2 regions of the Microbacterium longlingense genome follow, and region 2 is predicted to be linked to the other one. Evidence: riboswitches for the same ligand, from Rfam matches in the RefSeq annotation. Region 2 holds a riboswitch; the other holds the start of a gene.

Region 1 (14,678 bases), on a different contig from region 2:
CACAGGCCGCGGCCGCCAGCCCGGTGGGGTGGGCCGCCATCGCCGTCCTCCGCGCGCTCGATGATCGAGCCGATGTGCACCACCGCGCCGGCCGTGCGCGCGGCATCGGCGAGGGCCGTGATGGTCGGCCCTCTCAGGGTCTCGGCGCGCTCCCGCCACGCGGAGAAGAAGAAGTACCCTGGCGCCCAGAGCTCTGGCAGGACGATGAGGTCGGCGCCGCGCTGATCGGCGACGAGTTCCGTGACGCGGTGCAGGCGGTCGGTGACCGATTCATCGTCGTCGTACGCGACCTGTATCGCGCGGACGTTGACGGAAGTGCGATGGTTCGCGGGGGTCATGGGGATCGTTCCGTTTCGACGGGGCGGAAGGCGAGGCTGATCACGTCACTCGGCGAGGGATCGGTCGCTGATGGCGTGCCACGCACGGTTGTGGTAGACGAGCGGACGCCCGTCACGGTTCTGCTCGTGGGTTCCCTGGGCACCGGATTCCAGCGCGTGGACGATGACGATCGTCGACGCCCCGACGGTGACCTGGTGGATGATGCGCCCGCGGATCCACGACTTGGCGGTGTGGAACAGCGGCTCGCCGGAGGGCAGCCGTGTCCATTGGCCGGTGTCGGCGAAGCGGTCGACGCCGCTGGTGGCGCCCAGCTTGGCCAAGTGCAGCTGATCGGCGCCGAGCAGGTGCACCACGACCGTCTCGCTGTTGCGGATCACGGGCGTGGCCGACGACAGCGCCGACAGCGAGAACATCAGCAGGGCGGGATCGGCGCTGAGCGAGCTCACCGATGTGGCCGTCATCGCCACCGGCCGTGTGCCGTCGTCGGCGGTGAGGAGAGCGACCCCCGCCGGGTAGTTGCGGAAGAGGTCTTTGAAGATCTCCGGGCTGAGTCCGTCTGCGACCTCGACGGTCGACAGGGAGAGGGTCTCTTCGGTCGCGTACTGAGTCATTTCGATGTCCTGGGGGCTGGGGTCGAGCCGGCGGGCCCGGCACGGCGAAGGTCGGCACGGTCGTCCGGCGCCGCCCATCGGGGCGGCGGCGGAACGGGATCCGGGCGGTGCGACCGGTGGGGGTGCCGGTCACACCGCCGCGGGGCGTCCGCTGGTCATGCGGACGGGAGAGCGGCCAGCTTCTCGTGGATCAGCGGCAGCACCCTCTCGCCGAATACACGGATGTCCGGCACGTAGTCGACGAAGGTCATGAGCACGCCCGCGACGCCGGTGTCGCGCTGCAGGGTCGCGATCTGCTCTGCGACGTTCTCGTAGGATCCGTGGATCACCGGGAAGCTCATGAAGGTGAGGTTCCCTTCTTCCGCCGGCGCGGTGAGCCCGTTGACGAAGTGCGCGCTGGTCCCTCCGGTCTGCGGGTCGAGAGACGCACTGCCGGCGACGTTGCGCAGCGCCTCGACGTCCTGGCCGGCGACGATGCTCTGCGTTTTCGCGAGCGCCTCCTCGTCCGTCTCGGCGGCGATGATGGTGAACAGCGCGTAGGTGCCGACGGTGCGGCCGACCTTCTCCGCCTCTTCGAGCATGGGCCGGGTGATCGTCGGCAGCAGTTCGCGGTCGCCGAAGACGAAGTTGTAGTCGCCGTAGTGGGCCGTATAGACCTGGCCCTTCGTGGACTGGCCGGCCGTGACGATCGGAAGCTCGCGCCCCGAGCTGGGGAAGCAGGTGGCGTCGTCGATGTCGAAGAACTCGCCGGCGAACGTCACACGACCGTCACGCCAGAGCCCCCGCATGATCTGCACATACTCGGCCGCATAGTCGTAGCGACGCTCATAGTATTCGTCGCCAGGCCAGAGGCCCATCGGGTCGTACTCCGGCCGGTTCCATCCCGTGACGAGGTTGACGCCCCCGCGACCCTGGGCGATCTCATCGAAGGTCGCGAGCTGGCGGGCGGCGATCACCGGCGGGATGCCGAGGATCGGGACGGTGGCGAAGACATCGATCTTGCTGGTCTCGGCGGCGATGCCGGTGGCGAGGATGATCGAATCGAGGCATCCGTCCCAGTAGCCGGTGGTGCCTCCGAAACCGCGGTACTTGATCATGGAGAGCACGAAGTCCAGGCCGATGCTCTCGACCTCCTTCGCGATGGCGAGGCAGTGCTCATAGGTGGGCTCGTACTGCGGCGCGTTCTCCGAGATGATGTACCCGTTTTGGCCGTTGGGGAGGAATACTCCGAGTTTCAGGCTCATTCTGTTCTCTCTTTCGGTGCAGTGACGCTCGACGCCGGTCAGGCCATCGAACCTCACGAATGTTCGGTGTTCGGTCAGGCGATCGCGGCCTCGTCGGCGCGCGGTGCCGACGCGGTGCGAACGGAGGAGGGGACCAGGGCAGACGGATAGCGGGACAGCGGCCGCAGGGCGGCGTACATTCCGCTCGCCACGATCACCGTGGCGATGGGGCCCCAGGTCGCACCCCAGGGGAAGGCGCTGGTGAGGAAGATGCCGATGGCGGTGGCCACCACCCACGCCACCAGGCCTGGCACATACACCCGCCGGTAGCGGTCATCGGCCAGGAGGCCGCTCTCGCCCGAGGAACGGGTCAGCAGGATATGGGTGAGCGCGATCGCCACCCACCCGCTGACCAGAACACCCTGCCAGGCCAGCGCGATGAGGAGGTACTGGATGACCGGGAGCAGCATCAGCGCGAAGATGATCGCGGAGGACAGCAGCACCCACACGAAAGCCGGCAGCCGCACCCGGAACAGCCGCTGACCGAACTCCTGGAGGTTCGCGGCGCCGATGTAATAGTTGGCGGTGTTGATGCGGGTCTGGAAGACCAGGATGATCAGCAGGCCGATCGGGCCCATGAGCGCGACAAGACCACCCGACAGCCCGGTCTCAGAGACCTCGAGCCCCGGGATCGTGAAGGTCAGGAAGATGCCGACGAGCGCGTTGACGCCGTAGGTGAGGATCCAGAAGGGCCAGGTGAAGGTGTACCGGGAGTGGAAGGAGATGTCCGCCCGCTTGCCGAGCGCTGCGTAGTCCATCACGTACATCATCAGGACCCAGACACCGAGGTACGCCGAGAATGTCGCCAGCCAGCCCGGGCCGCCCGCAGCGAGGGGCAGCGCGGGAACATCGTGGGTGAGCCAGTTGCCGGTGAACCCGTGTTGCACCCCGGCCCAGACGACCATCACGACGAGGCCGATCAGATAGAGCGGCAGCAGCCACCCGTTGAGCTTGTCGAGGAAACGACGCACGCCCCCGAGGACGAGCGGGGTGGAGTAGCCCACGACGACCAGGCTCCAGACCCACTTCTCGCCGCCGAACGCGGTCTGGAAGGCGTGCACGACGATCTCGCCCTCGAAGACGGCGTAGTAGATCGCCGTCAACGCGAGGATCACCGCGGCGATCACGGTGCCGGCGTTGCCGAGGATGGTGCGGGAGAACCGGGCCACGGTCGCGCGGTTGGTGATGGAATGCCGGGCGAGCACCCGGTTGATCAGGCTGTAGACGACGATCGTCAGCGCGAGCCCGATGAGGGCGTCCCTGGTGCCGAACGCGACGGCCATCGCCGCGCCGATATAGAGCATGAACATGGCGCTGGCGATGCCGTAGAACGCCATGAACAACGACCATCGGCCCATCTGGTCGTCGTCGGTATCTCGGGGTTCCATGGGCTTCTCCTTTGAAACGTGGAACAGGTGAGGGGAGGGGAACAGGTGACACGAATGCGGGTGGGGCCGAATGAGCGGCACCCCCTGTGGTGCGTCGCGCCGGCGCCGCCCTGGCGCCGGCGCGACGGGTCAGCGCAGCGGCAGGGCGACCGGTCGGATGGGGGCGCCGGTGGCACCCTTCAGCCGGATCGGCGCGGCCATGACGCAGAACTCGTTCACGTCATCGGCGGAGAGCTCCTCGAGGTTGAGCAGCTCGATCATCGGCACGCCCGCCTCGGCGAGGAAGTGACAGTGACCGGGGAGCCAGTTGTCCTCGTGCTGGCTCGGCCCGACCTCGACGCACTCCTGATCGGCGCCGATGACGCTGATCCCCTGTGCTGTGAGCCACCGCGCAGCATCGAGACCGAGTCCCGGAGGGTTACCGAGCGTTCGCGATCCGTCCGGCCAGAACGCCATCCGACCGGTGCGGACGAAGACGACGTCGCCTTCGCCGATGCTCAGGCCGGTGCGCGCGAGCTCCTGCTGAATATCGGCGACGGTGATCGCATAGGAGTCCTCGAGGCACGTCACCCCCTTGAGCTTGGCGATGTCGAGCATGACGGCGCGGGCGATGATCGGGGGGATGACATCCACGCCGCCCTTGGTCCAGTTCCGGCTGCCGAGGTTGTCCTGCACGCTGAAACCGTTGTAGATGCGGCCGTCGACACCGAAGTGGTTGAGGGCGTCGATGTGGGTCCCGGTGTGCGTGTAGAGGAAGACCACGTCGCCCGAGTAGCAGACGTGCCGGTTGACCTGCTCCCCCGCGCCGTTCAGGTTGTCGACGACGGTGCCGTCCGGGGTGTGGCTCATGAAGATCTGGTACGAGGGGTCACCCGCTGCCTGGAAGCTGGGCATGCCGACGAAGTAGTCGACGCTGAGGTCGTACGTCCGCGAGCCATCGACCCTGGCCAGGATCTCCGCGGGCGACGTGCGGGCGAGCAGGTTGAGCGCACCGAGCTCGTCGTCGGGACCGAACGGGCTCTCCCCGATCCGGATGTCCGCGCGCACGTCAGGCCTCCGCCCGGACGAAGTCCACGACGGCCCGGCTGCGGACGCGGGGGAGGAGCTGCTGCACGATCTCCTCGTGGAAGGGGTCGGTGGAGTAGGCCTCCAGGTCCTCCCAGGTCGCGAAGTCGGTGATGAGCACGCCGTCCCACGGGTCGCCGTTGTCGTTCGGCTCGCCGACGTGACCCCCGAGCTCCCAGCTGCGGATCATCGGAAGACGCTCAGAGAGCTGGGAGAGAAGGTCGAGGATGTTCTGCGTGTCGCGCGGCTCTGCCGCCTGCCACATAAAGACGTGCCTGATCATCGTTGATCCCATCTGTCGTCTGGGCCGCCGGGGCCGCTGGGGGTGCGTCTCATCGGAGAGCACCGGGTGTTGACACCATTCTGAAAGTGCGGCATTCATACGTCCAACACATGGTTGTGCTCACACTCATCACCGAGGATGATTGATGCATGGACCTGCAGCAGCTTCGCTATGTCGTCGCGGTCGCCGAAGAGGGCAATTTCACGCGCGCCGCTGCCCGCTGCTATGTCGCGCAGTCCGGGCTGAGCCATCAGATCAAGAGCCTGGAGGACGAGCTCGGGGTCGCCCTGTTCAACCGCACCAGTCGCCGCGTCGAGCTGTCGCCCGCCGGAGTGGCGTTCCTCGATCATGCGCGGGCGGCGCTGAAAGCCGTCGACCGCGCCGCTGCCGATGCGGCGGCGGCGGCCGGACTGATCCGGGGCCGCCTGAGCGTGGGCGTCATTCCCACGGTCACGGCCGTCGATGTGTCGGGGGCACTCAAGGCCTTCCGCCAAGCCCACCCGAACGTGCACATCGCCCTGCAGGTGGCGGGCAGCGATGAGCTCGAGCAAGCGATCGGCCGCGGCGACGTCGACGTCGCCCTGCTCGGCCTCCCGGAGAACCGCAAGCCGCGCGGGGTGACGTCCCACCACCTGGGTTCGGACCGGCTCGTCGCCATCGTCAGCCAGGAGCACGCGCTCGCCCGCCATGCCGAGGTGACCCTGCACGACCTGGCTCAGGAGACGTTCGCCGATTTCCCCGCCGGCACACCGGCACGCGCCGAGAGCGATCTCGCGTTCGCCGCGGCCGGCATCCATCGGGAGGTGGCGTTCGAGTCCATGGCCACCGGGCTCACGATCGACCTGATCCGCCAGAACCTGGCCGTGGCCCTGCTTCCCTCGCGATACGCGCCGCACAACCCCTCGCTCGCCCGCATCCCGATCAGCGACGGGCCCTCGCGTTCGGAGTATCTCGCGTGGAGCACGTTCCACCCCAGCCCGGCGGCGGCAGCCTTCATCGACATCATTCTCGGGAAGGGAGCCCGCCGAGACGCGGACGCCTGACCGCGGAACCCGGCGGGACGCCCCGCAACCTCACCCCCGAAAGTCGACCGGGCTCGCGGCGACGAGGTCACGGGCCAGCTCGGCCGCAGGCCGGTGAGGCTCCTCCCGCAACCACCAGGAGATCACTCCGGCCATGCCGGCCGCGGTGTAACGCGCGGTCAGCTCCGGGTCGCCTTCCAGGTTGTCCCTGGCCCGCAGCGCACGCAACGCCGTGACAGCGAGGGCGTCTTCGAGAGCGCGGAGAAAGTCTCGGTCATGGGCGAGCAGCTCGCCGTACACGTCACGGCGATCCGCGATGAAGGTGATCATCTCCCGGAAGGCATTCTCATTGACGGCACGTTTCGAGTCGCCATCGCGCACCGCGGATCGCGCGAGCGATCCCGCCATCTCGATGACTTCGGCGAGCGCGATGATGGCGAGATCACTCATCCCGGAGAAGTGAGCGTAGAAGGAGGACCGGGTGACCCCGGCACGCCGCACCACCGCCGTCACCGTCACCCGCCCCCGGGGGCTCTCGTCGACGAGCGCCCGGTAGGCCTCCACGAGGAGGCGCCGCGTGCGCAGCACACGCGGGTCGTCGTTGCCCACTCGCCGCGCGCGCAGCTCGTCCTGCTTCTGAGCGTCGGCATCCGGGGAGTTCGCGTACACGACGCCGATCTTAGATCGGCATCATGCCAAACCGGGCCCGTGTCGTCGTCCGGATTCTCTCGGCCGCACGCAGCGGGTCCGGCCGAGAGGATCAGCGTCGGGAATCCGGGCCGGTCACGCGGGTGCGTAGCCGGGGCGCAGCGGCGGAGGAACCACGCCGGCGGGAATCGGGCAATCGTACGGGGTCTCGGCGATCACCGACGCGAACTCGGCTCGGGCGGCGGCGAGGAGCTCGGAGTCGGTGAACAGGTCTGTCGCCGTCGCCGCCATCGCGGTGGCCGCGTGGACCATGCCCTTGTGCGCGGCGGGGCTCTTACCCTGGGCGACGAACTGCCACGTGTGCGGCGGGGTCCCGACGGCGTGCGTGCCACCGATGATCTGCACGGTGGGCACCACCCAGCTGACGTCGCCCACGTCGGTGGACCCGGTCATCTGATGCCGGCGCTCCGGGTCGTTCAGCGGGCTCACCCCGTCGAAGAGCGCGGGTGCATCGTCCCCCACCCCCAGCTTGCGACGAGCAGCATCGACGGACTCCTGCGGAAGTGCCGCCTGCAGTGCACGCGCATGCACCTGATCCGCGTCATCGAAGGGAACGCCGCCGAGCTCCCGGACGTTCTGGTAGAGGGCGATCTCAAGAACGCGGTTGGGCAGCAGCTCGGCGCACGCCCCGTCGAAGACGACCTCCAGCTGGGTATCAGTCATGAGCGCCGCCCCCTCGGCGATACGCGTGACCCGGTCGAACAGCGTGCGCATCGTGGCCACGCGGGCAGAACGAACGATGTAGTAGAGCTCCGCGGTGGGCTGGACGACGTTCGCCGACGGACCTCCGGCGTCGGTGAAGGCGTAGTGGATGCGGTCGGTGTCCTCCATGTGCTCGCGGAGGAAGTTGACCCCGATGTTCATCAGCTCCGCAGCATCGAGCGCGCTGCGCCCATGCTGCGGGGCCGCACCGGCGTGCGAGGGGACGCCGCGGAAGCGGAAGTATGCCTGCGTGTAAGCGAGGCTCAGCCACTGCTCGGTCGACATGGCATCCATCGGATGCCATGTGATGGCGGCGTCGACATCCGCGAAGGCATCACCGATCACCATGAACGTCTTGCCGGCGGCACCTTCCTCGGCCGGGCAGCCGTAGTACCGCACGGTCCCCGCAACGCCGGTCGACTCGAGGTGGCGGGCCACGGCAACCGCGGCCAGCAGCGAACCAGCACCCAGCAGATTGTGGCCGCAGCCATGACCGGCGCTGGACGTGCTGCCAGGGTCTGGTGCTGGCGCGGCCGCCCCGGCCGCCTGACTGAGCCCGGCAAGCGCGTCGTACTCGCCGAGGAAGGCGATCACCGGACCGCCGGAGCCCCACTCGGCGGAGAACGCGGTGGGCACTCCGCCCACGTGCTCCGTGATGCGCGCGCCGAACTCCCGCGCGGCGGCGATCTGGCGCGCGACGGAACGGTGTTCCTCCCACCGCAGCTCCGGGTCATCCCAGATCTCGTCACTGAGACGAGTGAATCGCGGACTGAGCTCATCGACGAGCGGGGCCAGCTGCGCGACCGAACTCGCGTCTTCGACAGATGTCGTTGTCATCGTCCCTGCCTTTCTTTCCGTGCCGGCCTCATGCGGCCGGCTGGGGGTTGTCTTTCTCGGTTGTCGTCTTCGCGCCGCCGGGGAGGAAGAGCGCCAGCAAGATGGTCAGGATGACCGCGATCGCGATGCCGAACGGCGCGAGCACCGGGATGAGCGGGGTCAGGAGGAGGGTGACGGTGAGCGCCACGCCAACAGCGATGAGCAGGGTGCGCGGTTGCGGGTTGCTCGCCACCAGCTGCACGATCACAGCGCCCATGATCGCCGGGAGCACGAAGGTCTGGACGCTGGTGGTGATCTCCGGCGGGATCAGCGCGAGCAGGAGGCTGCCGAGGACTCCCACGAAGATCGCCAGGGAGAGCAGATGGGTCAGCGCCGCGCCGCAGATGGCGAGAGCCGCCGCGAGCTCACCGCGTTTCGTGCCCGGCCGGGCGTCGATGCTCGACTGCGCAACGATCGCCGCGGGGAGCAGCTTGTTCGAGATGTTGCCGATCATGAAGGCCTGGTACATGCTCGCCGGGCCCAGGATGGGAAAGTACGACAGCGGCTCGACGAACCAGATCACCCCGAAAGCCGCGGCGATCGCCAGCACGCCCGTCACGATCCATGACGGCGGAACGCCGAGCTGGAATGCGACGATTCCCGGCCCGGCGATCACGACGATCATGGCGCCGATCATCGTGATCCTCCCCCACCGCGAGGTCGTCTTGTCGAAAGCGGACCAGGCCGCTGTTGCGTCTTGCTCAGGAGCTGTGTGCGTGGTCATGAGTGTCCTCGTCTGAGTGGGGTCGCGGTCAGGCGATGCCTGCGCCGCTGACGACTATGCCGACGACGATGCCGACGATGAGCGCAAAACCGAGGCCCCACTCGCGGAGCCAGCTCTGGCCGGTCTTCTTCGCAACCCAGAGACAGATCAGCATCGTGAGAGCGCTCGCGGTCACCACCGTCGCGGCAGCGATGCCCCTCGTCAGCTGCTGGATCCCGAAGGTGGCGAACGCTCCGATGAGCGCCGCTGCGGGGATCACGGCCATCGCGGTGGCCGCTCGTCCGGTGGTCTTCGTGGCAAGCTTGCCTGTCCCCCTCTTGAGGAGAGGAGTGGCGATAAGAGTGACGATCATCCATCCGCTGCCCGCGATGCCGAGGCACAGCAGGACGGTGGCGAACACGGCCTGCGTGTAGCCCTCACCGCCGAGGGCGACACCGCGGGTATCGGCGACGATGCCGGCGCCGGCGACTTCGAACGCCGCCGATCCGATGAGACCGATGCGGGTGAGCGCGCCGGGTGTTCCGAACACGCTCAGCAGGGTGACCGCGACGAGGACGACCGCCAGCGACGGTCCGATCGAGACGACCGCACCTGCGCGGAACGAACGGCGTACGTCGTGAGGGCTCATGCCGACCGCAGGAGCGGCCTTGCGTACAGCCAGGTAGTAGATGACTGTCTGGGTGAGGATGAGGCCGAAGACGCCGACGACGGCTATCCACAGCACGGGGGAGTTGGCGACGGCGAGAATATCCGTCGAGTCCGAAACAATGGTGGCAGAAGGCAGATTCATGGGGACTCCAGAGGCGGAGATGGTCGCCACGCGGGAATGCGCAGCGAAGGTGCCTGCCCGCTCTGTCCTTGAGCCTGAGAGTGTCGCGCTTGTGACGCTTCTTCCCCTTCGGCGGGCCCCACGTCGGGCCGCTCTCCAGAGTTCCCCAGCCGCGGGTCCTGGTGCCTGAGAGATTGCGGGTACTTGCCCCTTCGGCGTCCGCTGCTGCGGAACTCTCCCCGACGGCTGTTCGACGACCGGTCGCCGCCGTGGAGCTCGGTGGCCGGTGCGAAGGGTGTTCGGTTGTGTTGCACACATTATGGACAGTGTCCGATTGCGTGTCTGTATCGATCCTGTAACAGCCGCGTTACCGATCGCCGCCCTGCGCCGGAATCTCTCAGACTCCGTGCCGAGACGAGCGGCCGCGCGTTCGACTCGGACGACGTCGTGCCCGTGCACCATCGGACGGCGACGTCACCAGGCGATACACAGAAACACTCCGCGGCCTCGAAGAGGCCTGAACGAGTGCATCGAGCCCACGGTGGCTCTCACCGTCGTCGCATGTCTCAGCCGGCGCATAAGCAATCGAAAGCTGCCGTTCTCGGCGCTCGCGCGGCCACAGCATCGATGTGCGGCGACGAGGCGTACCCGGCCATCGACCGCAAGGCGGCTGCGTTGTTCTCGCGACTCGCGCAGAACCGTCCGCTCTTCAGCGGAAACACGCGGTTGTCCCGCGCCCTGACGTTCGCCTTCCTGCACATCGGCGCGACGCGTCGCCGCCACGGACGACGAGGCCTGGGACCGTGTGCTCGCCGCTCCACGTCGCGGCGCCCCCTCCGCCCGGGGAGGGTCCACGCCGCTGCTCACCACCCGCCGGGGATTGCGGCGGCTCCCTTGACAGCGTCGGAGCTGCCTGCGTAGGCTCGCCGCGCAACCGAATACCGGGCCGCGCATCGTCTCGGGAGAACGCCGCATCGCCGGCTGCCGTAGGAGCAACCCCTCTCCGGAATCTCTCAGGCCCCCGTACCGAGACGATCAGGCCACTCTGAAAAGCGGTGCGTCGAGCACCCGCCGACGGGGCAAGCGCGAACCGCTCGCGTGAAATCTCTCAGGCCAATGACAGAGGGGGAGGAACTCACCCATATCCGCACGCCGTGCAGACCCAGGAGTTCCGCCATGTCACCCACCCCTGTTTCCACGATCGACTCTGTTTCCCCGATCGATCCCCTGACCGCGCCCCTCGCCCTCCTCGACCCGGCCGTCGCATCCGCGATCGACCGTGAGCTCGAACGTCAGCGCACCGGCCTGGAGATGATCGCGTCGGAGAACCACGCCCCCCTCGCGGTCATGCAGGCACAGGGCTCCGTCCTCACCAACAAGTACGCCGAGGGCTACCCCGGGCGCCGCTACTACGGCGGCTGCGAGTTCATCGACGAGGTCGAGACCCTGGCGATCGAGCGGGCAAAGGCCGTCTTCGGGTCGGCGTACGCGAACGTGCAACCGCACTCGGGCGCGCAGGCCAATGCGGCCGCCATGCATGCGCTCCTCACGGCGGGCGACACGATCCTCGGGCTGGACCTGGCGCACGGCGGGCACCTCACCCACGGGATGCGGCTCAACTTCAGCGGGCGTCTGTACCGCGTGGTGCCGTACCACCTGCGTGCAGACGACTTCCGTATCGACATCGACGAGGTGCGCGAGCTCGCCAGGGAGCACCGTCCCCAGCTCATCGTCGCCGGCTGGTCTGCGCACTCGCGCGTCATCGACGTGGCCGCGTTCCGCGAGATCGCCGACGAGGTGGGCGCGTTCCTGCTCGTCGACATGGCGCACTTCGCCGGACTCGTGGCGGCCGGGGTTCACCCCTCCCCCGTGCCGCACGCCCACGTGGTCACCACCACCACGCACAAGACCCTGGGTGGGCCGCGCGGCGGACTCATCCTGACCGACGATCCCGGCATCGCGAAGAAGATCAACTCCGCTGTCTTCCCGGGCCAGCAGGGCGGCCCCCTCGAGCACGTCATCGCGGCCAAGGCGGTTGCGCTCGGGGTCGCCGCGACAGACGACTTCCGCGAACGACAGGTCCGCACGGTCGACGGGGCCAGGGCGCTGGCCGCACGGCTCACCGAGCCCGACTGCGCAGCCGCCGGGATCTCGGTGGTCGGCGGGGGGACAGACGTGCACCTGGTGCTCGTCGATCTCCGCGCGTGCGTCCTCGACGGGCAGCAGGCCGAGGACAGGCTCGCCAGCGTCGGCATCACCGTCAACCGCAATGCGGTTCCGAACGACCCCCGGCCCCCGATGGTCACCAGTGGCCTGCGCATCGGCACGCCCGCCCTCGCGACGCGCGGATTCGGCGAAGCGGCCTTCCAGGAGGTCGCAGACGTCATCGCCCGCGCCCTCATCGCCGCGGACGGCGACGACCTCACCCCGCTGCGCGCCCGCGTCGACGCGCTTGCCGCGGCGCATCCGCTCTACCCCGGGCTCGCGCCGTTCTCGGCGACGAGCGCATGAACGTCGGTGTCTTCGACCTGTTCACCGTCGGCATCGGGCCGTCCAGTTCCCACACGGTGGGCCCGATGCGGGCTGCCGCCGACTTCATCGCACGCATCGACGCCCACGAGGCCGACACGATCGAGGTAGCCCTGTACGGCTCGCTCGCGGCGACCGGACGCGGACACGGCACGCTGACCGCGGTGCTGCTCGGCCTGGAGGGGTGGCGCCCCGAGACGGTGCTGCCCGCGCAGGTCGAGTCCCGCCGCGCGGCGTTCGAGAATCACGAGGGGCTGCTCCTGGGCGGAGTCCGCACGATCGCGTTCTCAGAGGACGACATTCGGCTCGATCCCTTCACCGAGCTGCCGGGGCACAGCAACGGCATGCGGTTGCGCGCCCTACGGGCGGACGGCACGGTTCTCGACGAGGCCGTCTACTACTCCACCGGCGGAGGATTCGTGACCCGCGAGGGCGACACCGCGCAGGCGGCCGCCACCGCAGCCCCGACCCCGTACCCGTTCGAGACAGCGGCCGAGCTGCTGGCGCACTGCGATCGCCTGGATGCTCCGATCTCGGAGGTCATGCTCCGCAACGAGACCGCAGCGCGCGACCCGGAGGACGTGCGTAGCGGCATCCTCCACCTCCGCGACGTCATGGTGGACTGCGTCGCACGCAGCGTCCGTCGTGACGGCGTGCTGCCCGGCGGCCTGCGCGTGCGCCGGCGCGCGCCGGAGTGGCACGCGCGACTCCTCGCACAGGACCCGGACGGCAGCGACCCGGCCCTCTGGCAGGAGTGGGTGAATCTGGTCGCGCTCGCCGTCAACGAGGAGAACGCCTCGGGGGGTCGCGTCGTCACGGCCCCGACGAACGGTGCTGCCGGCATCGTCCCCGCGGTGCTGCACTACGCCACGCGCTACACCCCGCAGGGCCAGCGGCTCGGCGCGGATGCGGTGACGGTTCCCTTCCTGCTCACCGCGGCGGCGGTCGGGGTGCTCTTCAAGGCGCGCGCGTCCATCTCCGGCGCAGAGGTCGGCTGTCAGGGCGAGGTCGGATCTGCCTCGTCCATGGCCGCGGCGGGGCTCGCCGAGGTGCTGGGCGGCACGCCCCGTCAGGTCGAGAACGCCGCCGAGATCGCGATGGAGCACAACCTCGGGCTCACGTGCGATCCCATCGGCGGCCTCGTTCAGATCCCCTGCATCGAGCGCAACGCGATCGCGGCGGCGAAGGCCGTGAACGCCGCAAAGATGGCGCTGTGGGGAGACGGCTCACACCGCGTCTCCCTGGACGATGTGATCGCGACGATGCGCGAGACCGGTCGCGATATGAGCAGCAAGTACAAGGAGACGGCGATGGGCGGCCTCGCCGTCAACGTCGTGGAGTGCTGAGGGATGCGGGTTCGGGCGGATCGAGCACCGACCATCCCTTTCCGGGCGGTGTCGCCCGGAAAGGGATCACTCATAGCCGTAGGCGTCGAGGGCGCGACGCAGCGTGTTGGGCGACCGGAACCCGGAATGCCGGCTGGCCTCGGACAGCGACATGCCGGGTGATCGCGCGATCATCATGGCGGCGGTTTCCGCGCGGCGCCGGCGAAGGGTCTCGGCGAGCGAGTACGGCTGCCCCGCGAAGGCTTTGAAGAGGGTGCTCTTGGAGACTCGCAGCTGGGTGGCGATCCCGTCTGGCCCCAAAGCCGGGTCCGTGTGCTGCTCGTCCACGATGCGCGCGACGGCCTCGACGATCGTGTCTGCGGGCACCACGAGCGACTTGATCAGAGCTCGGGCGATGCCGTTGAGCATGACCTTCACGGCAAACGTTATCGCCGGGTCGGAGACCGGTTCTGCCGCGATCGTAGCTTGAAGGGCGGAATAGGTCGCGGCGAAGATGGCCGACTCCGGGTAACCGACGCGCAGGGTGTCGGCGGAGAGCGTCAGCGGAGCGACTTCGTCCGCATCGAAGCTGAACGCCAGAGCTTCCACCGGCGTGGTTGCCGAGAGCCGAACCAACTCGTCGTCCGGGAAGAACACGACCACCGCCCCCTCGAGAGCGGCATAGCGATGCGCGGCCGCCGTGACAACCAGGTTGCCACGGGAAACGAAGACCACCACATAACGGTGCGCTCCCACATCCGCGCTCGGCCGCCAGAGCGCGGAGCCGCCCGGGCACGAGACGGAGAGGATCGCGAAACGATCGAAACGCATCACCCGGGCGACCGTGGCCGCCGGATCCAGAGATTCGAAAAACACCCCGCCCTCCCCATCATCCGGCGCAGTTCCTCCGGGCGCATTCGTCTTGGGTCGAAAACCAGCAGCCGTCGCTCATCGGCTGTGGGACGGGGTGGCCCCTCGAGCAGGGGCCCCATGTTGGGCATGACGGACACCATCATTCTCGAGATTCGGGGGCGAGAGCTCGCCCGGATTCCGG
Region 2 (14,678 bases):
CGCGAAGCGCGTGTTGGCGTGGTCGAGGACGTCTTTGGTGACGACCGTGACCCGGCAGCCGTGACCGAGAGCGTGCAGGGCAGCGGTGAGCCCGGCGATGCCGCTGCCCACCACGAGCACGTGCGCGCTCATCGGGCTTCCTGCTCGGCGGGTGCGGGCACGGGCGGCTTGGCCACGAGCATCCGCTCGAGCGCACGCCGGGCGGGGACAGCCACATCGTCCGACACGCGGATGCGGTTCTGGACCCGCCCCGCGACGAGCTCTTCGAGCACCCACGCGAGGTAGCCGGGGTGAATGCGGTACATCGTCGAGCAGGGGCAGACCACCGGATCGAGACAGAACACCTCGTGCTGCGGGTACTGCGCAGCCAGGCGCCGGACGAGGTTGATCTCCGTGCCCACCGCGAAGACGGCGGGCTCGGTCGCCCCGTCGATCGCCCGGCGGATGTAGTCGGTCGAACCCGCCTCGTCGGCCGCGTCGACGACCTCCATCGGGCACTCGGGGTGCACGATCACGCGGACACCCGGATGCTCGACCCTGGCGCGATCGATCTGGGCGACCGTGAAACGGCGGTGCACCGAGCAGAACCCGTGCCACAGGATGACCCGGGAGTCCTGCAGGTCCGCCGCCGTTGAGCCGCCCAGGGGACGACGGGGATTCCACATCGGCATCTGCTCCAGCGGCACGCCCATCGCCTTGGCGGTGTTGCGGCCCAGGTGCTGGTCGGGGAAGAACAGCACACGGCGGCCGCGCGCGAACGCCCAGTCGAGCACGGTCTGTGCGTTGGACGAGGTGCAGACGATCCCGCCGTGACGGCCGACGAACCCCTTGATCGCCGCGGAGGAGTTCATGTAGGTCACCGGCACCACCGGAACGAGACCTTCGGAGTCCGGTTCGTCGAGCGGCCCGAGCACGTCCTCGAGCTGCTCCCAGCACTCCTCGACCTCGTCGATCGAGGCCATGTCGGCCATCGAGCATCCGGCGGCGAGGTTCGGCAGGATCACCGCCTGCTCCGGGCGGGAGAGAAGATCAGCGGTCTCGGCCATGAAGTGCACGCCGCAGAAGACGATCGCCTCCGCATCGGGGTATTCGAGGGCGGCATTGGCGAGCTGGAACGAGTCGCCGACGGCGTCGGCGTGACGGACGACCTCCTCGCGCTGATAGAAGTGGCCGAGCACGACGACGCGGTCGCCGAGGATCTCCTTCGCGGCGCGTATCCGGGCGTCGAGCTCCTCTTCCGCAGCGTCGCGGTAGGAGGCGGGCAGCTCGCCCTGGCGGGGAGCGCCGGTGGGGATGACATCGCCCATCGACGAGCCGGGGCCGTATCCGGGGCGGGTGTCGAAGTCCCAGGGGCCGACGGCGAGGTCGGTGCTGCAGACGCCGTCGTCGGCGGGGCCGGGGTCGCCGTCGACGATCCGGTGGATGAGATGGTCGACCGACGGGTCGCGCAGGGCAGGGGTGGGCAGGGATGCAGGAGTCATGGCGTTCTCGTCTCCTCGGGGGCCAGCGGGCCGCGCTCGGCGAGCTCCACGGCGGTGTTGTAGCGGTAGAGGCGCGCCGGTCTGTGCGATCCGGTGCGGAACCTCTCCGTGGGCAGAAGGTGGCCAGCGGCCTCCACCTGACGGCGGAAGTTCGCGGGATCCAGGGGGCGTCCGAGGATCGTCTCGTAGGCCTCGCGGAGGTCGGACAGGGTGAACTCCTCGGGGAGGAAGCCGTGCGCGATGCGGCTGTAGCCGACTTTGTTGCGCAGCCGCCACAGCGCATATTCGACGATCTGGTTGTGGTCGAAGGCGAGGGCGGGGAGGTCGTCGGCGTCGAACCAGTGCACGTTCTCGGGGGCGAGACCGGTGGCACGGTAGGCGGCGCTCTGGGCGTCGACCTCGTCGGCGCGCAGGAGCGCCCAGTACACGATCGACACGACGCGGGTGGGGGAGCGATCGACGGCACCGAACGCATACAGCTGTTCGAGATAGCTGGGGGCGAGGCCGGTCGTCTCGGCGAGCGTGCGGGAGGCGGCGTCCTCCAGGCTCTCGGCGGTGGCGAGCCATCCGCCGGGCAGCGCCCACTGGTCGCGGTGCGGGTCGCGGGTGCGGCGCACCAGAGGAAGGCACAGGCGGGCGCGCCCGTCGCTGTCGCGACGCAGGGTGATGATCACGGTCGATACGGCGACGCGGATGGCATCGCGGTGTTCGGCCCCACTTCGTGTCGTCATGACCCTAACCTCCTGCGGCGATCTTAGTGTCAGCATGACTCGAAGTGCAAGCCGCCCTCCGCTCGTGCAGACTGCTCGGGGTTCGGCCTTGCCGAACTCAGGCAGAACCGCGCCGTCGGCGGCGCGGCGGGCCGGAGCAGCCGCGCGGCGCCGTTTCTGCCTGACTTCGGAAAGGACCGCGGCGCGGCGAGTACGCTATGGCTGCGCGTGCGTACCGGGCTCGCCGCGCCGGGGGGAAAGATGCCGGGAAGAATCGTCGACTATTTCAGCGGTGTGGTGGGAAGCGTGCGGCTGGCGCTGCTCGTCGCCGCGCTGACGTTCCTGCTCCAGTGGGCCTTCTCCGTGCTGCGCCGCCGCGGTCCGGACAGGACGGCCCGCAAATCCGGCCGGGATGGCGCGGTCCGCTGGGTCCGTGCGGTGGCCACAGCAGTGGTCGCGGGGGCGGTCCTGCTTCTGGTTCTCGTGCTCTGGCCCGGCGGCACCGGGAGCCCGGAGCCCTCCGGAAAGCAGGGCGGACCATCGGTTGCCGCGACATCCCGCGGCGAGCTGCGGCTGGACCCGGAGCCGCAGATCGAGACGCTCCTGGTCGGCGGGGCGCCGGCTGCCCGGCCCAGCTATCGGATCGCTGCGGAGGGATGCCCCGGCGACGCCATCGGGGTCGATGTGGTGCTGCCGGACGCTCCGCCCGCCGTCGAGCTCTGGTTCGGCCTGGATGATCACGCCGGTGCCGGCCGTGCGGTCCTCGTGGAAAGCGGAGGCTCGCAGCGCACCGTGGAGGGGATCACCCCGGTGCGTGTCGTCGTCGAGATGGCGGACGGATCGGGAGCTTTCACGCTGCGCGCGCTGCCTGCAGCCGGGGCGGACTGCGACTCGCCGGCCATCGCGGTCACCGTCAGGAAGACATAGCGGACGAGAAACACGAGCCATCACACAGAGGTCGTCGTCGACAGGGAGACGGCGACCGCATCGGGGGGAACCATGAAAAGCACCTCGCGCTCCGCAATCGCAGCCGTCCTGGTTGCCACGGCGCTCTTGGCGGGCTGCGCTCCGCCGGGACCGCCGCCGGCGGATGCTCCCGGCGGAGCGGCGGGGAGCGACGCCGAGCGGGCGCTGATGCCCTCCGTCGTCGGCGTCACCGAGGAAGAGGCGCGGGCGATGATCCTCGGCGCGGCTCCGAACGCGGCGATCTCGCTCCAGCAGCGGCGCGACGCGGGAGTCGCCGGCGTCGTGCTCGCGCAGGACCCTGCCGCCGGGTCGGCGGTCGGCGAGCTCGTGGTGTTGACGATCTCGACGGGGAGCATCGAGGTGCCGGATGTCGTCGGACAGCCGGTCAGTGCGGCCAAGAAGGCCCTGCGTGAGGCCGGGTTCGAGGTGGCGGAGCGTGAAGTCGCCGAGCAGGGCGCCGCGGACGGGACGGTCGTGGCGCAGCGCCCGGAGCCGGGGGCGCTCAATGAGGCGGTGGTGACGCTCGACGTGGCCCGTCGGGATGCGGCGACGTATCTCGCCGACATGGATCCCGTCGAGCGCGGTGACCAGACCCGCGTCCGGGTGGAACCTGCTGAGGTCGACGGTCGGCAGTACACCCAGGCGATCGTCATCGAACCGACCTGGAGCGCCGGGCCGGTCTCGGTGTCGTACAACCTCGGGCGCGGGTATGCGCAGTTCGACGCGGTCGCCGGCGTGTCCGATCTCGCCTCGAGCGACGCGCGAGCGGCGATCGACATCCGGGCCGAGGACGGCCGGTCGTTGTTCTCGGCGTCCGACCTCGCGCTGGGGCAGCCGGTGACCATCGACGCGCTCAACGTCGACGGCGTGCTCCGCCTCACGATCGACGTCACGCTCACCGGTTCCGACGCGGTCTTCGTTCTCGGTGACCCGCGGCTCTCGAACCCGCGCGGTTGAGCCGGGATCCGGCGCCGTGCCGAACTCCGGCAGAATCGTGCGCGCAAATCCCGCGGACCCGCCGTTGCGGCGGTGCGCGGCTGGGCTGGCGGGATCTGCCTGAGTGGGGGAGTGTGCCCCCCCCCCCGGAGCGGGCCCACTCGGCCGGTCCGCGCACCGCCCGATCAGGCGTATCGGGCCGGACCCGTGGCGCGGTACCCTAGGGGAACAAGTGAAGACAGGCCGCATGGTGTGTGCGGGAGAGCCCCGGTGAAACAGGCCGGGCACCGAAGGAGCAAGCCTCCCCGCCAATCTCTCAGGTACGCGTACCGCTCGCACCCGGCCGCTCTGAAAAACGACGTCGTCTCCGGCGTCGTGCCGACGGTGAAAGCCGGGCCCCGCGCCCGTGCGAAGCTCTCAGGCCCATGACAGAGGGGGAGTTCTCCGGCATCCGGTCATCCGGTCGGATGCCGATATCCGACGAGGGAGAGCTCATGACCCAACCCCGCTATACGCCCCTGAGGGAGCGCCACGAGGCGCTCGGGGCATCCTTCACCGATTTCGGGGGCTGGCAGATGCCGGTGCGCTACACCTCCGATCTCGCCGAGCACCATGCGGTGCGCGAGAGCGCCGGCCTGTTCGACATCTCGCATATGGCCGAGTTCACGGTCGAGGGAGCCGACGCTGCCGCCTACCTCGACAACGCCCTGGCCGGGCGGCTGTCCGCGATGTCCGTGGGCAAGGCGAAGTACTCGCTGCTGCTCGCCGAGCCCCGCGGCATCATCGACGACGTCATCGTCTACCGGCTCGCCGACGAGCGCTTCCTCATCATCTCCAACGCCGGCAACCGCGCCGCGGTCGCCGAGGCACTGCACGAGCGCGCCGCCGATTTCGCCGTCGAGGTCGTCGACGTCAGCGACGACTACGCGCTCCTGGCCGTGCAGGGCCCCGCGGCCGAGCAGATCGTCGCCGAGACCGCGGGCATCTCCGCGGTCTCGGTGCCGTGGTCCGAGCAGAAGTACTACGCCTGGGCCGACGGCCTGTTCTCGGGAGAGCCGCTGCTGATCGCGCGCACCGGGTACACCGGCGAGGACGGATTCGAGCTGCTGGTGCCCGCTGCGCAGGCGCCGGCGCTGTGGGATGCCGTCGTCGCGGCCGGTGCCGCGCACGGTCTCGTGCCGTGCGGGCTGGCTGCTCGCGACACGCTGCGCCTCGAGGCGGGGATGCCCCTGTACGGCCATGAGCTCTCCCTCGACATCGTGCCGGCGCAGGCCGGTCTCGGGCGCGTGGTGGTGGCCGCCAAGGAGCGTTTCGTCGGCAAGGACGGCATCGAGCCCGCCGAGGGCGCGCGCGTGCTCGTCGGTCTCACCGCCGAGGGACGTCGCGCCGGCCGCGCGGGCTACGCGGTCACCGACGCCGACGGCGCTGTCGTCGGCGAGATCACCAGTGGTGCGCTCAGCCCCACCCTCGGCCACCCGATCGCGATGGCCTTCATCGACCCGCAGGCGGCCGACGCCGACCTGTTCCTCGACGTGCGCGGCACCAAGATCCCCGCGACCGTCACCGACCTGCCTTTCTACCGGAGGACGAAATGACCGATCTGAACACGCTCCGTTACAGCGAAGAGCACGAGTGGGTCGCCCTCGAGGGCGATGTGGCGACCATCGGCGTCACCGACTACGCCGCTGAGCAGCTGGGCGACGTCGTCTTCGTCGAGCTGCCGGCGGTGGGTACCGCGATCGCGGCGAACACCGTCGTCGGAGAGATCGAGTCGACCAAGTCGGTCGCCGAGCTCTACGCGCCGGTATCCGGCGAGGTCGTCGAGATCAACGACGATGTCGTCGCCGATCCGTCGCTGGTCAACTCGGCATCGTTCGACGGCGGCTGGCTCCTGAAGGTCCGCGTCGCAGCGGGCGCTCTGGACGGTCTCCTCAGCCGCGACGCGTACGTCGCCCACACCGAGGGCTGATCGGCGGTGGCCGAGGACAACACCCGAGGCGATCTGTTCGCCGACCGCCATATCGGCGTGGATGCGGCTGCCGAGCGCACGATGCTCGACGCGCTCGGCTACGAGACGCTCGATGCGCTCGTGCAGGCGGCCGTTCCCGCGTCGATCCATGCCGCCGCCGTTGCCGACAGTGCGATCCCCGCCGCGGCGACGGAGGCGGAGGCGCTCGCGGAGCTGCGCGGCCTCGCCGCGCAGAACACGGTGCGCCGCGCGATGATCGGTCTGGGCTATTACGACACCCTGACCCCGTCGGTGATCAGCCGCAACGTGCTCGAGAACCCCTCGTGGTACACCGCGTACACGCCGTATCAGCCGGAGATCTCGCAGGGGCGCCTGGAGGCGCTCATCAACTTCCAGACGATGGTGACCGACCTCACCGGCCTCGCCACCGCGAACGCGTCCATGCTCGACGAGGCCACCGCCGTGGTCGAGGCGATGCTGGTCGCGCGGCGCGCGGTCCGCGGCGGCGGCGACGTCTTCGCGGTCGACGCAGACGCCCTGCCCCAGACCAAGGCCCTGCTGGCTTCCCGGGCCGAGGTGCTCGGGATCGAGGTCGTCGAGGTCGACTTCGCCGGGGGCGGCGTGCTCCCCGACGGGATCTTCGGAGCGGTCATCCAGTATCCGGGTGCCTCCGGCCGGGTGTGGGACCCGTCCGGCGTGATCGACGCGGTGCACGTCGCCGGTGGTCAGGCCGTGGTCGCCGCCGACCTGCTCTCGCTCGCGCTGCTGGCCTCGCCCGGCTCGCTCGGCGCGGACATCGCGGTGGGCACGACGCAGCGATTCGGCGTGCCGCTCGGCTTCGGCGGCCCGCATGCGGGCTATATGGCGGTGCGCGCCGGGCTCGAGCGCCAGCTTCCCGGCCGTCTCGTCGGCGTCTCCCAGGATGCTGCGGGCTACCCCGGTTACCGGCTGGCCCTGCAGACGAGGGAGCAGCACATCCGGCGGGAGAAGGCCACATCGAACATCTGCACGGCGCAGGTGCTCCTGGCCGTCATGGCATCGATGTACGCGGTGTACCACGGCCCGGACGGCATTCGCCGGATCGCGACCGAGACCGCGCAGAAGGCTGAGGCGCTCGCCGCCGTGCTCCGCGGCGCCGGCCGGGAACTGGTGACAGACGCGTTCTTCGACACGGTGCAGGTCACCGGCGTCGATGCCGCTGCCGTGGTGGCGCGGGCGAAGGACGCCGGCTACCTGCTGCGTCTGGTGGACGAGGGCACGGTGGGCGTCTCCGCCGACGAGACCACGACCGCCGCCGACCTCGCCGCGGTCGCCGCGGCCTTCGGGGTGGAGGTGGCGGGGGAGTCGTTCGGCTCCGGCATCGCGTTCCGCGACGTCGCGCCGATCGCGGCGGTCCCCGCTGCGCTGCATCGCACGGACGCGTACCTCACCCACCCGGTGTTCAGCAGCCATCGCTCCGAGACCGCGATGATGCGCTACCTCAAGCGTCTCGCCGACCGCGACTATGCGCTCGATCGTGGCATGATCCCGCTGGGCTCGTGCACGATGAAGCTCAACGCGGCGACCGAGATGGCGGCGATCACCTGGCCGGAGTTCTCTCGGATCCACCCGTTCGCGCCGGCCGAGGACGTGCAGGGCTACCTCACGCTCATCGATCAGCTCGAGTCGTGGCTCGCCGAGGTCACCGGCTACGACGCCGTCTCGCTGCAGCCCAACGCGGGCTCGCAGGGCGAGCTCGCCGGACTGCTGGCCATCCGCGGCTATCACCGTGCGAACGGGCAGGCCGAGCGTGACGTGTGTCTGATCCCGTCGTCTGCGCACGGCACGAACGCCGCGTCTGCGGTCCTCGCGGGTATGCGCGTGGTCGTCGTGGCGTGCGATGACGGGGGCAACGTCGATCTCGACGACCTGCGCGCGAAGGTGTCCGAGCATGCCGACGATCTTGCGGCGCTGATGATCACCTACCCCTCGACCCACGGCGTGTACGAGCAGGACGTGCTCGACATCACCCGGGCAGTGCATGACGCCGGTGGTCAGGTCTATGTCGACGGTGCCAACTTCAACGCGCTGATCGGCTACGCGCGACTGGGCGAGCTGGGCGGCGACGTCTCGCACCTCAACCTCCACAAGACGTTCGCGATCCCGCATGGCGGCGGCGGCCCCGGCATCGGGCCGGTGGCGGCGAAGGCGCACCTGGCGCCCTTCCTGCCCGGCCACGCGCAGGCGCAGCGGGCCGAGCACGCCGGCGGGTTCGTCTTCGCGGGCGGTCCGGTCTCGGCGGCGCCCTACGGGTCGGCCGGGGTGCTGGCCATCTCCTGGGCGTACATGCGGATGATGGGCACGGCCGGTCTCAGCCGGGCGACGGCCTCCGCGGTGCTCTCGGCGAACTACGTCGCTCGACGCCTGGGGGAGCACTACCCGGTGCTCTACACGGGCGAGGGCGGCCTCGTCGCCCACGAGTGCATCCTCGATGTGCGGCCGCTCAAGGAGGCCACCGGCATCTCGGTCGACGACGTCGCCAAGCGTCTCATCGACTACGGATTCCACTCCCCGACGATGTCGTTCCCGGTGGCGGGGACGCTCATGGTCGAGCCGACCGAGTCGGAGAACCTCGCCGAGATCGAGCGCTTCATCGAGGCCATGATCCAGATCAAGGCGGAGGCCGATGCCGTCGCGGCCGGCCGCTGGCCGGCCGATGACAACCCGCTGGTGGGCGCACCGCATACGGCGGCCGCTGTCATCCGCGGGGAGTGGGACCACGCCTACACGCGCGAGGAGGCCGCGTTCCCGGTCGCCTCGCTCGTCTCCGCGAAGTACTGGCCGCCGGTGCGTCGCATCGATCAGGCCTACGGCGATCGGAACCTGGTGTGCGCCTGTCCGCCGATCGAGGCGTTCGCGCAGGAGGTCGTCGCCGCGGAGCGCTGAGCGGATCACGACACGTCACGGTGGTCGCGCGTACCAGACCGCCGTGACGTGTCGTGCCGCCGAGGTCGGCGGCACGCGTCCCCGCGCGGTACGGTCGAGGGACCCCCGACCCCCGTGAGGAGCCCCATGCCCGCTGCCGATGAGACCCGTGTCTACCGCTCCGTGCAGAGCACGGTGATCTTCGTCGGAACGGCCGTCGTCGCGGCGTTCTTCCTCATCGACGCCGTGGTGCGCGCCGGATGGGTGCAGGCGCTCCTCCTCGCGCCCTGGGTGCTGCTGGTGCTGTGGTGCGCCTACGAGCTGAGCTTCGTGTCCTTCGTCGCCAGTTCCCGCGACACCCTCACCGTGCAGAACCTCCTGCGACGCACCGTCATCCCGTGGGCGCGGATCACGGATATCCGCCTGCGGTGGCAGCTGGAGTTCACGCTCGACGACGGCACCCGGCTGACGGCGTTCGAAGCGCCGATCGGCGGCCGCCGAGCCGCCGCAGCGAAGGATCCCGCCCAGCTGAAGACGCCGGGCGGACGCGCTTACGCGGAGATCGTCGAGAGCTGGGAGCATGCTCCCAGCTCGGATGCCCCGGTCGTGCGCAGCTGGGACGTGCGCGCCCTGGTCGTGCTCGGAGCGATCCTGGTGTGGACAGCGGCGGCGCTTCTCTACGTCGCCCTCGCCTGATCGTCGAATCGGGGGACCCGCTTCCGCAGCACCCGGCACCGCGTCCCGCTCCGGGATCGGCTCAGGATGGCGCATACTTGTCTGATCGGCGAATTATCACCCGCCGATAACGTTTTGCTCGGACCCTGCGCAAGAGAACCCGGAACGTGCGTATCGTCATTCGGTGGCGTACGTGCTGAACCGGTACGCACGCCGTGCATTTCCACTGATCGAGAGGAATGAACATGTCGAGACGACGTTGGGGACTGGGCGCTATCGCGCTGGCGTCCGCCGTGTCGCTGACGCTCGCCGGCTGCGCGGCCGACAGCGATGACAAGGCTCCCGCCGAAGAGGGCGGCGAGGCTGCGACCAGCACGGCCATCATCACCACGAACGGCTCCGAGCCGCAGAACCCGCTGATCACCTACGCGACCACCGAGACCGGTGGCGGCAAGATCCTGACCGCGATGTACGCGGGTCTGGTGAGCTACACCGCCGAGGGCGACGTGGAGAACGAGGTCGCGGAGTCCATCGAGAGCGACGACGCCACCACCTGGACGATCACGCTCAAGGACGGCTGGAAGTTCACCAACGGTGAGGAGATCACCGCGAAGACCTTCGTCGACACCTGGACGCACGCGGCAGAGGACCCCAACGGCGCCTACTGGTTCGACATCGTCGAGGGTGCGAGCGACGACGGCTCCACCGCTCCGACCGGCCTCACGGTCGTCGACGACAAGACCTTCACCGTCAAGCTGAAGAACGCCGACGCGAGCTTCCCGATCCGCCTGGGCTACACCGCGTACATGCCGCTGCCCTCCGTCGCGTTCGACGACATCGAGGCGTTCGGCGAGAACCCGATCGGCAACGGCCCCTACATGCTCGACGGCGAGGGCGCCTGGGAGCACGAGATCAGCGCTTCGCTGGTCACCAACCCGGACTACAAGGGCAACCGCACCCCGGTCAACGGCGGCGTGAAGTTCGTCTTCTACAGCGACCTCAACGCAGCCTACGCCGACGCGCAGAGCAACAACCTCGACGTTCTCGACACCGTGCCAGACACGGCGTTCAAGACCTACGAGACCGAGTTCGACGGCCGCGCGGTGAACCAGCCGGCAGCCATCTTCCAGGGCTTCAACATCCCCTACTACCTGCCGGCCTTCGCCGCGGGTGAAGAGGGCGAGCTGCGCCGCGCTGCGATCTCGATGTCGATCAACCGCGAGGAGATCACGAGCGCGATCTTCGACGGCACCCGCACCCCTGCCACCGACTTCACCTCCCCGGTGGTCGCCGGCTGGACCGACTCGCTCGCGGGCGCGGACGTGCTGGAGTACAACCCGGAGAAGGCGAAGGAGCTGTGGGCCAAGGCCGACGCCATCCAGCCCTACACCGACACCTTCACCATCGCGTACAACTCCGATGGCGGACACCAGGCCTGGGTCGACGCCGTGGCCAACCAGATCGCGAACACCCTCGGGATCAAGGCGGAGGGCAAGCCCTACCCGACCTTCGCCGCGGCGCTCGATGACCGCGTCAACGACCGTCTGACCGGTGGCACCCGCGCCGGCTGGCAGGGCGACTTCCCGTCGATGGAGAACTTCCTCTCGCCGCTGTACTCCACCAACGGCAGCTCGAACTACGAGAACTACACCAGCGCCGAGTTCGACGGCAAGCTCACCGATGCCGCTGCGGCCGAGTCCACCGGCGACGCCACCGCGCTCTACCGCGAGGCGCAGGAGATCCTGCTCAAGGACCTCCCGGCTATTCCGCTGTGGTACGCCAACGCGGTCGGCGTGTGGTCGGCGGATGTCGACAACGTGGTGTTCGGCTGGGATTCCGTCCCGCTCTACTCCCAGATCACCAAGGGCTAGTAGCCTGACCTGATGGTCTGGCGGACCGGTGCCCGAGGCGCGTGAGCGCCCCGGGCACCGGTCCGCCAGGGCCGTGTTCCCTCTACGTGTGACTTCTGAGGAGCATCAATGCTCTGGTATCTCGGTCGGCGGCTCCTGCAGCTGATCCCCGTCTTCTTCGGGGCGACCTTCCTCATCTACTTCATGGTGTTCGCCCTTCCGGGCGACCCGATCGCTGCCCTGTTCGGCGACCGCCAGCCGTCGCAGGCGGCGATCGATGCGATCCGCGCCCAGTACAACCTCGACAAGCCCTTGCTGGTGCAGTACGCCCTGTACATCGGCGGGCTGCTGCGCGGCGACTGGGGCACCACCTTCTCCGGGCAGCCGGTCATCGACGTGATGGCCAGGGCGTTCCCGATCACCCTGCGCCTCGCGCTGCTGGCCCTGGCGATGGAGGCCATCGCCGGCATCGTCGTCGGCCTGATCGCCGGGCTGCGGAAGGGCAAGCTGTTCGACGCCACCGCGCTCGTGGTGAGCCTGCTGCTGATCTCGGTCCCCACCTTCGTCATCGGTTTCGTGCTGCAGCTGGTGGTGGGCGTCCGGCTCGGCTGGGCGAGACCGACCGTGAGCGGCGAAGCTCCCTGGAGTGAGCTGATCCTGCCGGCGATCGTGCTCGCGTCGGTGTCCTTCGCCTACATCGTCCGGCTCACCCGGGCGAGTGTCGCGGAGAACCTCAACGCCGACTTCGTGCGGACCGCGACGGCCAAGGGCCTTCCCCGGCGTCGGGTGATCCCCGTGCACGTGCTGCGCAACTCCCTCGTGCCCGTGGTGACGTTCCTCGGCATCGATCTCGGCTCCCTCATGGTGGGCGCGATCGTGACAGAGGGCATCTTCAACATCAACGGCGTCGGCGGAACGATCTACCGCGCCGTGACGATCGGCGAGGGACCAACGGTGGTCTCCTTCGTCGCCGTGATGGTGATCATCTTCATGCTCGCCAACCTGCTCGTCGACCTTCTCTACGCCTGGCTCGACCCGAGGATCCGCTATGCCAAGTAACCCGCGTCCGGGGCAGGAGCACTTCATCGCTCCGATCGAGGAGACCCCGCTCCAGGTCATCGACGCCGTCGACACCGAGTCCAAGCCCCGCACCACGTGGGGCGACGCCTGGGCGTCGATGCGCCAGCGCCCGATGTTCTGGATCTCTGCGGTCCTGATCGTCGTGATCGTCTTCGTGGCGATCTTCCCGGGGCTGTTCACCCACGAGTCCCCGTCGACCGGCTGTCTGCTCGCCAACAGCGACGGCCCGCCCGCTCCCGGGCACCCCTTCGGGTTCACCCGTCAGGGCTGCGACGTGTACGCCCGCGTGCTCTACGGCGCCCAGGCCTCGCTCCTGGTGGGCGTGGTCGCGACGCTCATCGTCTCGATCGTCGGGTCGATCCTGGGTGCTCTCGCCGGCTATTACGGCGGCTGGCTGGACGCCGTGCTCTCTCGTGTGGCCGACATCTTCTTCGCGATCCCGACCATCCTCGGCGCGATCGTGCTGATGTCGATCATCCCGGAGCGCACTCCGCTGCTGGTGGCCCTCGTGATCGCCGGCTTCGCGTGGCCGCAGATCCATCGCATCATGCGCGGTGCGGTCATGACGGCTCGGCAGTCCGACTATGTCACCGCGTCGACCGCGCTGGGCCTCAGCCGGTTCCGCATCCTGGTGCGCCACGTGCTCCCCAACGCGATCGCCCCGGTGATCGCCGTGGCGACGGTGTCTCTGGGCACCTACATCGTGGCCGAGTCGACGCTGTCGTTCCTGGGCATCGGGCTCCCGCCGAGTGTGATGTCGTGGGGCAATGACATCTCGCAGGCGCGGACGTCGCTGCTGACCAACCCCATGGTGATGGTCTATCCGGCGGCGGCCCTGTCGCTGACCGTGCTGGCATTCCTCATGCTCGGCGACGTCGTGCGTGATGCCCTCGACCCGAAGGAGCGTGCACGCCGATGAGCGATGTGAACGCCGCGGCCGGGGCGCCGCTGCTCGAGATCCGCGGGCTCCAGGTGAGCTTCACCACCAAGGGCGGCGTGGTCAACGCTGTCCGCAACGCCGACCTGACGATCTACCCCGGCCAGTCGGTCGCGATCGTGGGGGAGTCGGGGTCGGGGAAGTCGACCACCGCGCAGGCGATCATCGACCTGCTCCCGGGGACGGGGACCGTCACCGGCGGTGAGATCCTGTTCGAGGGGCGCGATCTGTCGCGCCTGAGCAACAAGGAGATCACGGCCATCCGGGGCGCCGAGATCGGCTATGTGCCGCAGGACCCGATGTCCAACCTCAACCCGGTGTGGAACATCGGCTTCCAGGTCGAGGAGACCATCCGCGCGAACAACGTCGCGCACGGTCGTCGTGCGGTGCGCGAACGGGCGATCGAGGTGCTGGCCGAGGCCGGACTGCCCAATCCCGAAGACCGCCTGCGGCAGTATCCGCACGAGTTCTCCGGCGGCATGCGCCAGCGGGCGTTGATCGGCATCGGGATGTCGGCGCGACCGAAGCTCCTGATCGCCGACGAGCCGACCTCGGCCCTCGACGTGACGGTGCAGCGGCAGATCCTCGATCACATCGCCTCCCTCACCACCGAGTACGGCACATCGGTGCTCTTCATCACCCACGATCTGGGTCTTGCCGCCGAGCGCGCCGAGCACCTGGTCGTGATGTACCGCGGCCAGGTGGTCGAGTCCGGGCCGTCTCAGGAGATCCTCGCGAACCCGCGGCATCCGTACACGCAGCGGCTGGTCTCTGCGGCGCCGAGCCTGGCGTCACGCCGCATCCAGGCCGCACGCAATGACGAGGACGAGCTGGCGCTGTTCTCGACGGGAACACTCGATGCGACGCTGATCGAGCGTGCGCAGGAGCGCGAGGCCGCCGGCGCCACCGCCGGTCCGCTGATCGAGATCACCGATGCCCGCAAGGTCTACAAGCTGCGCACGCGCGGTCTTGCCCGTAAGGAGCTCGTCGCCGTCGACGGCGTGAGCCTCAACGTGCAGCGGGGAACGACCACCGCGATCGTGGGGGAGTCCGGTTCTGGCAAGTCCACGCTCGCCAAGCTGTTCCTGCAGCTCGAGCCGCTCACGAGCGGACGGATCCACTTCGACGGGGAGGACATCACCCACCTCGACAAGTCGGCGACGATGGCGT

Evidence for each region. A riboswitch is a leader RNA that binds a small molecule or an ion and turns the genes downstream of it on or off. The one in region 2 is predicted to bind glycine.
Region 1: it holds a riboswitch for glycine, as region 2 does, so the genes downstream of both, AC3RXY_RS11700 (DUF5058 family protein) here and gcvT (glycine cleavage system aminomethyltransferase GcvT) in region 2, are expected to answer to the same signal.

Annotation. Positions count from the first base shown of each region.
Region 1 is NZ_JBYRJA020000007.1:122,305-136,982, forward strand. Features, by position in the region: gene AC3RXY_RS11650 (carbon-nitrogen family hydrolase) at 1-338, opposite strand, end outside; gene AC3RXY_RS11655 (flavin reductase family protein) at 384-950, opposite strand; gene AC3RXY_RS11660 (LLM class flavin-dependent oxidoreductase) at 1,106-2,194, opposite strand; gene AC3RXY_RS11665 (purine-cytosine permease family protein) at 2,269-3,621, opposite strand; gene AC3RXY_RS11670 (cyclase family protein) at 3,751-4,668, opposite strand; gene AC3RXY_RS11675 (Dabb family protein) at 4,670-4,969, opposite strand; gene AC3RXY_RS11680 (LysR family transcriptional regulator) at 5,119-6,012, shown strand; gene AC3RXY_RS11685 (TetR/AcrR family transcriptional regulator) at 6,043-6,660, opposite strand; gene AC3RXY_RS11690 (amidohydrolase) at 6,775-8,238, opposite strand; gene AC3RXY_RS11695 (hypothetical protein) at 8,267-9,001, opposite strand; gene AC3RXY_RS11700 (DUF5058 family protein) at 9,030-9,791, opposite strand; glycine riboswitch at 9,935-10,022, opposite strand; glycine riboswitch at 10,720-10,809, shown strand; glycine riboswitch at 10,810-10,903, shown strand; gene glyA (serine hydroxymethyltransferase) at 10,947-12,281, shown strand; gene AC3RXY_RS11710 (L-serine ammonia-lyase) at 12,278-13,645, shown strand; gene AC3RXY_RS11715 (hypothetical protein) at 13,712-14,500, opposite strand.
Region 2 is NZ_JBYRJA020000006.1:67,335-82,012, forward strand. Features, by position in the region: gene nadB (L-aspartate oxidase) at 1-132, opposite strand, end outside; gene nadA (quinolinate synthase NadA) at 129-1,481, opposite strand; gene AC3RXY_RS10095 (NUDIX hydrolase) at 1,478-2,212, opposite strand; gene AC3RXY_RS10100 (hypothetical protein) at 2,420-3,118, shown strand; gene AC3RXY_RS10105 (PASTA domain-containing protein) at 3,326-4,114, shown strand; glycine riboswitch at 4,341-4,435, shown strand; glycine riboswitch at 4,436-4,535, shown strand; gene gcvT (glycine cleavage system aminomethyltransferase GcvT) at 4,588-5,688, shown strand; gene gcvH (glycine cleavage system protein GcvH) at 5,685-6,062, shown strand; gene gcvP (aminomethyl-transferring glycine dehydrogenase) at 6,144-8,987, shown strand; gene AC3RXY_RS10125 (PH domain-containing protein) at 9,114-9,662, shown strand; gene AC3RXY_RS10130 (peptide ABC transporter substrate-binding protein) at 9,887-11,512, shown strand; gene AC3RXY_RS10135 (ABC transporter permease) at 11,621-12,550, shown strand; gene AC3RXY_RS10140 (ABC transporter permease) at 12,540-13,490, shown strand; gene AC3RXY_RS10145 (dipeptide ABC transporter ATP-binding protein) at 13,487-14,678, shown strand, end outside.